Regions from separate parts of the Neobacillus sedimentimangrovi genome, predicted to be linked through region 2. Evidence: a T-box and tRNA genes for the amino acid it is inferred to sense, from the RefSeq annotation. Region 2 holds a T-box; the other holds one or more tRNA genes.
What was found. The T-box of region 2 lies ahead of proS (proline--tRNA ligase). A T-box ahead of a tRNA ligase gene usually reads a tRNA of that ligase, here a tRNA-Pro.
Positions count from the first base shown of each region.

Region 1: it encodes a tRNA-Pro, which carries the amino acid that the T-box ahead of proS (proline--tRNA ligase) is inferred to sense. The anticodon was not compared.

Region 1 is NZ_JAAFZF010000001.1:231,149-235,367, reverse strand. Features, by position in the region: gene GZA11_RS01185 (DMT family transporter) at 1-880, opposite strand, end outside; gene GZA11_RS01180 (YbaK/EbsC family protein) at 1,067-1,588, shown strand; gene GZA11_RS01175 (GNAT family N-acetyltransferase) at 1,738-2,130, opposite strand; tRNA gene GZA11_RS01170 (tRNA-Pro) at 2,422-2,495, opposite strand; gene GZA11_RS01165 (potassium channel family protein) at 2,594-3,652, opposite strand.
Region 2 is NZ_JAAFZF010000011.1:23,930-28,148, reverse strand. Features, by position in the region: gene GZA11_RS06075 (MMPL family transporter) at 1-687, opposite strand, end outside; gene GZA11_RS06070 (MarR family winged helix-turn-helix transcriptional regulator) at 692-1,153, opposite strand; gene GZA11_RS16885 (hypothetical protein) at 1,313-1,444, opposite strand; T-box leader at 1,617-1,835, shown strand; gene proS (proline--tRNA ligase) at 1,922-3,352, shown strand; gene GZA11_RS06060 (GNAT family N-acetyltransferase) at 3,723-4,219, shown strand, end outside.

The DNA.
Region 1 (4,219 bases), on a different contig from region 2:
TTGCTATGATTGCTATGGATCCAATCCATTCCATGAATCCAAATGGAACTCCAAGCCAAGCTACTGCTAAAAATGCCGCAGACATTGGCTCTACGCAGGCTAGAAGGCTCGCTTCCGATGCACTAATATATTTCATGCTTTCCATATAGCAGAAAAAGGCGATTAATGTTCCAAAAATGACGACAAATACAACGGATGCAAATGAGGATAAGGACCAGTCCCCTTGGAATTGCCATGGGGGGCTGAAGAAACTAAAAGCTATACCACCGATCATCATACCCCAGCCAACAGTAATAAGGGAGCCCCATTTTGAAAGCAGGTTTGCCGGATAAAGGGTATAAAAGGCAAGGGCAAATGCTGAAAGCACTCCCCACACAAATGCTGGAACAGAAATGGATAAAGCTTGGATATTGCCTTTAGTCACAAGAAGAAAAGTTCCGCCCAAGGCTAAAAATATAGCAGTCAATTCATGTTTGGCTGGCCATGTCTTTCCTCGAAGACAAAGAAAACTAGCGATAATGACGGGTGCCAAGTATTGCAAGACAGTTGCTGTTGCAGCATTTCCGTGTTCAATCGCTGCAAAGTAGGTGTACTGTACACCCCACATCCCAAAGATTCCGAACGTAATTAACTGAAATAAATCCTTTTTATTTTTCCATATATGCCAAATATTTTGTTTTCCCATTGTTTGGGCAAAAAATAATAAACCTGCGCCAGAAAAAACTAGTCTGATCACAACAAGCCAGCCTGTTGTGAAACCTTTATGGTGAAACAAGTATTGAGCAACTGTTCCTGAAACTCCCCAAAAGATGGCGGCAATAATAACTAGTAAGATCCCCTTAGCACGAGGGTAGGGCATGATGGCTCCTTGCGTGTTCAAATTATCCCTCCTATGAAACTAAAACTATCTTAATATTACAGAATATTTAACAGATTTAACAGAGAAAATTTATAGGACGGATCCATCCTATACTTTAATTTAAAGATGTTAAAACGTATAGTTTGTATAATTGTGGAAATATGGTATGATACTACATAATTTCAATTAGGAAAGGGTGCAATGTCAATGTCTTTGGAGAGTGTGAAGGAACATTTAAATCAGTGGGGCAGGGAGAAGGATGTAATGGAGTTTACAACCTCAAGTGCAACAGTAGAGTTGGCAGCAAAGGCCATTGGCGTTATTCCAGCACGAATTGCCAAAACGTTATCTTTTAGAGGGAAAGAAGACAAGGCAATTTTAGTAGTCACTGCCGGTGATGCGAAAATCGATAATAAGAAATTCCGGCAAACATTTGGTTTTAAAGCGCGTTTTCTCAGTCCTGAAGAAGTTCTCGAACAGACTGGACATGCTATCGGAGGTGTATGTCCATTTGGACTGAAGAATCCACTGGATGTTTACCTAGATATTTCTATGAAACGCTTTGAGACGGTATTTCCTGCTTGTGGCAGTTCAAACTCTGCCATTGAATTAACATGTGAAGAAATTTTTCAATATTCATCCGCCAAGGAATGGGTTGATGTATGTAAAGGATGGGAGGATAACGCTGAACAAGAGGAAGATTCTGTGTATTCGAACGTGAATTCATAATGTTATATTATTTGTCATTATGTTTCGATTATAGCAATGGATTTGCCCTTCATGAAGGGTGGGAAAAAATCGATCATGGATGTACAACCAAATCAAAAACCGCCAATTGTAGAATTGGCGGCTTGGGTTTTTCCATAAAGAAGAAATGATTAATTAAGTCTTTTTAAAAATACATAGCTAACCTTGTCGTAGTTCATTTTGTCTTCATAAAATCTATGAGCGTCTTTCCGCTGAAGACCGGATGAAAGGGAGATAATCGGATAGCCATTTTCTTTAGCCCAATTTTCAATATAGGATAAGAGTATTTCCCCATGCCCTTTTGAACGTTGGGAAGAATCTGTAACGAGATCACATACCCAAATAAATTTTCCATTATAAAGGGTAATCATTGGCATGAAGCCACTGACAGCTACTATTTTTCCATTTTCATATAAGGCAACCATTCTGTAGCCTTCTTTTTGTACTGCTTCTTCTACGAGCTTGAGATAACTTTCTTCGTCCAAATGTGTCCGGAGCTGTTTCATTACAGGGAAGGCATCCATCCATTCCTGTTTTGTTGTTAATTCTTTAATATTTATAGATTGGTTGGTAATCAAAATGATCTCTCCTTTTACCAAAAATAATCTTTCTTCAAGGCTTTATGAAAAGAGATGGAGTTCATGAAACCTATTTTTTCGCATGTTCCGATTTTATCGATTGTCTGTAGGATTTCGTGTTGGTGATAAAACGACAGATTCCAGATGAAGATATGTAAATGATAAAAATACGAAATATAAAAAAATAAAAAGCCAGTCTTTAAGGAAAAGAATGGCTTTCTTTGTAAAAAAAATATATCGGAAAGACAGGATTCGAACCTGCGACCCCTTGCACCCCATGCAAGTGCTCTACCAAGCTGAGCTACTTCCCGATTTTTCCTTAATTAAATTATATAAAGATTTCCAATTTTCATCAACCAAAATATTGATCTGATCCCAAATAATTATTTTTCTTCCTAAAGAAGGAAGATTAATTCATAGAATTATTAGGATTTAATTTCTCGAATGTTTCCTTATCACAGATCACAAACAATTGGGCGTTATCTGGAATAAATTGATCCAACTTTTGGTTAATATGTAAGTCACCACGGTCCGCGACTAAAGTAGCTCCATTATTTAATAAGTCAATGAATGCATCCCTGTATGTTTTCCATTCACCACGTTTCGGGATTTCATACATCGTTTCATTATATTTTGTACTCATCAATTCAGAGTACATATTTGTAACCCCATGAGAAAATAATGACCGGACAGCTGCATGCGAAATCATTTCTTGGGATGGGATAAATTCATCCACTTTCACATACTTAAATAATGGAATATGTTTTTCATTAATGACCTCGGCTGTCACGTGAATTTCTCTATCTAATCTATTTTCAATGGTTGAGATGGCAGTGGCTATTAATAAGGTTTTCCCGTCTACAAATAATGGATCTTTCGTAGTAATATTTTCTCTAAGAGATTGATCGGCAAATATGATAACACCTTTTGCTTTTGGCAAATTTGCATTCAGTAACGTTTCTTCTGCCGTAGCATCGCCTCGGATGTAGTACAGCCGTTCTTCGGTTAATGGAGCTTTTTCTAATTCATCGATGATGACAATATCAATTTTTTTATCGGACTTAAGAATTTCTCGAATGGCTAATTTCGATTTTGTACTCCAGCCAATAAGGATGATATGATTTTCACCAGTGTACTTCATTTTTCCTCCAATCTTCATTTTATCGATTAAATAAACAGAATTTATGAATCTCCCTATAAACAAGCTTAATAATCCAATTCCTGTTATATAGAGGAAAATGGTATAAACCTTACCGAGATCCGTTTCAGGTGCATAATCACCAAAACCGACTGTTGCTATGGCAGTAATAACCCAATAAATCGAAGTCAAATAGGATTCAAATGTTTTTGGTTCAATCAAATAAATCCCTAAAGCGGCTAATAAAATGTATAAAAGGACAAATGGTATGAATATTTTTTGCCTTACCTTCATTAAGTTATAGAGCCATTTTATAACTTTTAATCCCATCAGTATCCAGCCCCATCATATTATCCTACATCTTTATTATTCCCAAGCAGCATCAAAAAAGTATTTCGTGTCATGATTTGTAAAGGGGAATTAAAATACGGCAAATAGACATAAGCTCAATATTTAACATGTAATAGGGGCATATTTATGATTCATTTGATCTTAAAGCTGTGAAATACTCACTTTTTCAAAAATCCTAAATGGCTGATTTTCAAGATTTTGTTAGGTTTTAATGTTTTAACATGAATATAAAAGAATGAAAAAATGGAATAAAAAAAAGCGGTAATGACCGCTTTTATAAAGAAGGAAAATTTAATGGGTTAGAATAAATATATGTTCAAGCTTGGACAAGTTGTAGGTAACTTGTCCATTTTACAATTATTTTTTCAAGCAGAATTAAAAAAGTATATCGTGTCATGAATTTTGGAGGGGAATTAAGATACGGGAAATTAGAATTAACCTCAATCTCTAACATGTAATAGGAGCTTATTTATGATTCGTTTAACTTTAAAACATCAATTGTGAAATACTCACTTTTTCAAAAATCTAGAATGTTGATTTTCATGT
Region 2 (4,219 bases):
ATCGACTTTATCTACTAAAATCGCAACAATGGATTGGGCCGCTAAATAACTAAAACCGACGGTAATTAATGGAATAATGGGAGCAATAACTGAGCGGAAGACAAGCAATAAAACGAACAGAATGAATATGATGGTAATCCCTTCCGTCTTTTTTACTCCTTCTTGAGAGTTCGTAACGAGATCTTCGCTAATGATCCAGCTTCCAGTAAAATAATGATCAATGTCGTAATCTTTAATGGCCTCATTTAGGTCTTTGACTATTTCTTTTGCTTCTCGCCCATTGGAGGTTACCTGAAGAGAGACAAGGATCGTTTTGCCATCCTTTGATACAAGTTGATCCTTTAATTCTTCCTGTTGAAAATGGGTGAGGATCTCTGTAATTCCTAGTTTATCTTTTTGTTTTTCCAGTTCTTTTACCGCTTTTTCTGCCTTGTCATAATCATTCTCTGTCAGCTTTTTGTCACTATGGAAAACGAGCGCGGTTTGAAGGTTACTGCCCTTATTTTCAGATGATTGGACATCTTTCAGAATTTTTTCAGCTAGGGTGGAAGAATATCCATCTGGTACCGAAATCTGTCCCTTTTCCCGGACAAGCGTTTCCATATTAGGAGCTGCCATGAATAACCCCACAATCACAACAATCCATGCGATAAGAACGAACCATTTGCCTCTAATTATCGCTCTCATGAGTTTATTCCTCCAGTTCCTCGTTTTTCTTGTCTTCTAACACTTGGGCTAATTTTTCATAAGTATAGATAAATTGAGTGATTTCGGCTTCGTCAAATTGGGTGATGATGGACTCAACTAGTTGATGGATCTTTTCCTGTGCCTTTTGATAAAGCTCTTTTCCTTCTACTGTTAATGTTAAGTAAACGACTCTCCGATCATTTTCATTCCGTGTTCTTTTGATCAGGCCTCTGTCCGTCATCCGGTTAATGATGGCCGTAATAGCGCTTTTATTCACTTCAAATACTTCCGCTAATTCGGTGGAAGTACATTCTCCGGACTGGAAAATGTATCTTAATACATAATGTTGATCATTGGTTAATTCATTCCCAAGTTGACATTTGATTAAATTCTCCGCTTTTTTATGAACCTGAAAGGAGAGACTAATATAGCGGTCGATTAATTTTTGAATGGTTTGTACATCCAATGGAACACCCCTTTTCAATAAATTAGTTAAATTGTTGAACTATTCACCTGTTAAACTATAAATCAAAGTGAAAATAGTGTCAATTATCAAAATTCTAATTTTATCCAATAAAAAACAAGCCAGTGATGAAGGCTTGCTAATTGGTTTTGAATAAAACATTTATTTATCTTCCTCTTTTTCCAGTACCTTTTTGTAGATGCGTTTTAAGGCTTCATTTTGCATGCGCAAATAATCCAGTAGAATTTGTTTCTCTTCTTCCTTATCGAAATCGTTTTTTTCTTTTTCGCTCATGCAAGCCCTCCCATGAAATATTATTAAAAGCATTTTATCTGATCGATTGGATGGAGGAAAGATGTATGAACCATTTCTTATTTGGATAATAATGATGGTAGTAAAAGAAAAATATTCCTCTATAGCAATTGACTTTTCGTATTGGGAAATATATAATTTTTTCAAAAATAATGTTGAAACAATGACGAGGATTAGTAAAATGAAGGCATCTTACCAAGAGAGGAAACCATTTGGTGGGAGGTTTCTTAAGATACTCATTTGAACCTGCCTCTGAGTTCTGTATCGGATAGTAATTTGAAGATACAAGCGGATCCAATCCGTTATCATGCCAAGTGTGTAAAGTGTAAGCTTTATGAATTTAGGGTGGTACCGCCAGACCTTGGTCCCTTTTTAGGATCAAGGTCTTTTTATATGTTGTAGCAGAAGCGCTACGCAATTTGAGCTAAATCTAAAAGAAACAAAAAATGAGGTGTCAAAATGGCTAAGGAATTTGTAAAAGATATAACAGCAATGGATGAAGACTTCGCACAGTGGTATACAGATGTTGTCACAAAAGCAGATTTAATTGATTATTCTAGTGTACGCGGTTCCATGATTATTCGTCCATATGGTTATGCTTTATGGGAAAATATTAAGAATGAATTAGACCGCCGCATTAAAGAAACAGGGCATGAAAATGTCTACATGCCATTATTTATTCCTGAAAGCTTACTTCAAAAAGAAAAAGACCATGTGGAAGGATTTGCTCCTGAAGTGGCATGGGTAACCCAAGGTGGTTCCGAACCATTAGCTGAACGACTCGTTGTCCGTCCAACTTCAGAAGTTTTATTCTGTGAGCATTATAAAAATATTATCCATTCGTATAGAGACCTGCCTAAATTGTATAATCAATGGGCCAATGTTGTCCGTTGGGAGAAAACAACTCGTCCATTCTTACGTACATTGGAGTTCTTATGGCAGGAAGGACATACGGCACATGCGACCGACGAAGAGGCGATGGAAGAAACGATTCGCATGCTAAACGTTTATGCCGATGTACTTGAAAACGTTCTGGCGATTCCAGTAGTAAAAGGACAAAAAACGGAAAAGGAAAAATTTGCTGGAGCAAAAGCGACGTTCACAGTTGAAAGCTTAATGCATGATGGTAAAGCATTGCAGTCCGGAACTTCTCACCATTTTGGTACAGGTTTTGCTGAAGCGTTTGGTATCCAGTACACAGACAAAGACGGGAAGCTTCAATATGTACATCAAACTTCATGGGGCTTCACAACTCGCGTAATCGGTGCTTTAATCATGGTTCACGGTGACGACCGAGGCTTAGTGATTCCGCCAAAAGCAGCACCAATTCAAGTAATGATTGTTCCAATTGCTCAACATAAAGAAGGAGTACTTGATTTTGCTTATGATTTGAAAAATTCATTAGCGAAAGTGGCACGTGTTGATATCGATGCTAGTGACAAAAAGCCAGGCTGGAAATTTAATGAGTATGAAATGAAGGGAATTCCAGTTCGCTTAGAGGTTGGACCAAAAGATATTGAAAACAAACAAGTGGTATTGGTTCGCAGGGATACGTTAGAAAAAGTGGTTGTTCCAATGGATCAATTAGAAGAACAGCTTGTTTCTCTATTAGATGAGATTCAATCCAATTTGTATAATAAGGCTCTTAAGCATCGTGAAGAAAGAACTTCGGTTGCTTACACACTAGATGAATTAAAGGAAACACTGGAATCAAAACCAGGCTTCATTAAGGCTATGTGGTGTGGCGAGTTGGCTTGTGAAGAAAAAATTAAGGAAGAAACAGGAGCTACTTCACGTTGTATTCCTTTCGAACAAGAAAAATTATCTGACCAATGTGTCTGCTGTGGAAAAGACGCTGACAAAATGGTTTATTGGGCAAAAGCGTATTAAAATTGTATAGACGAAGGCTAGGAGCATAACTAGCGTAATGAATGAAAAAATGCTGACCCAAAAGGTACTAAAAATGACCTAATAGGGCTCAGCATTTTTTTTGACGTTGAATTGGATATTATTGATGAATTTTACTATGACATTGGAAAGGGAAGTGTCTTTAAAAAAATCAACACATAAGGTTTAGAGTAAATATAGGAGATACTCTCATTTTCTATTTACAATCAACCTCTATTTTCTCGTCCAATAAATATTGATCACTCTTCTGACATTTTTTCGTTGTTCCTTTCATTTCGGTAATTTGTACAGGATTTTTTTCCGTCATAGCGAATAACAATATTTTATATGAAATTTTAGAAGGTGATCTTTAATGGAGCAATTATTTCTCATTCGACCATCGATGGATTATGAATCTGAATATCTAGCATTTTATAAAGAATGGAAAGAAAGTGGGGAGGTGATGATTCCATGGGTGATAAGTGAAGACCGTTCCAATTTTCAAGCTATGATTCAGTTTTTACTTGATTCCGAACAGGGAAAAAATATTCCTTCCAATTGGGTTCCATCTTCTACTTTCTGGTTAGTGAATGAAAACAAAAAAGTGATTGGTGTCGTTAATATTCGTCATCAACTAACAGAAAGCTTATTCAATTCTGGAGGACATATTGGTTATGGAATTCGCCCATCTGAGAGGCGAAAAGGATATGCGACAAAACTTTTATCTTTATCTTTGGAAAAAGCAAAAGAATTAGCTTTAGAAAAAGTACTTTTAGTCTGTGATGCCAAAAATATAGGTTCAGAAAAAACTATTTTGAAAAATGGGGGGATTCCAGATACAGATTTTATGAAAGAAGATGGAACGATCTT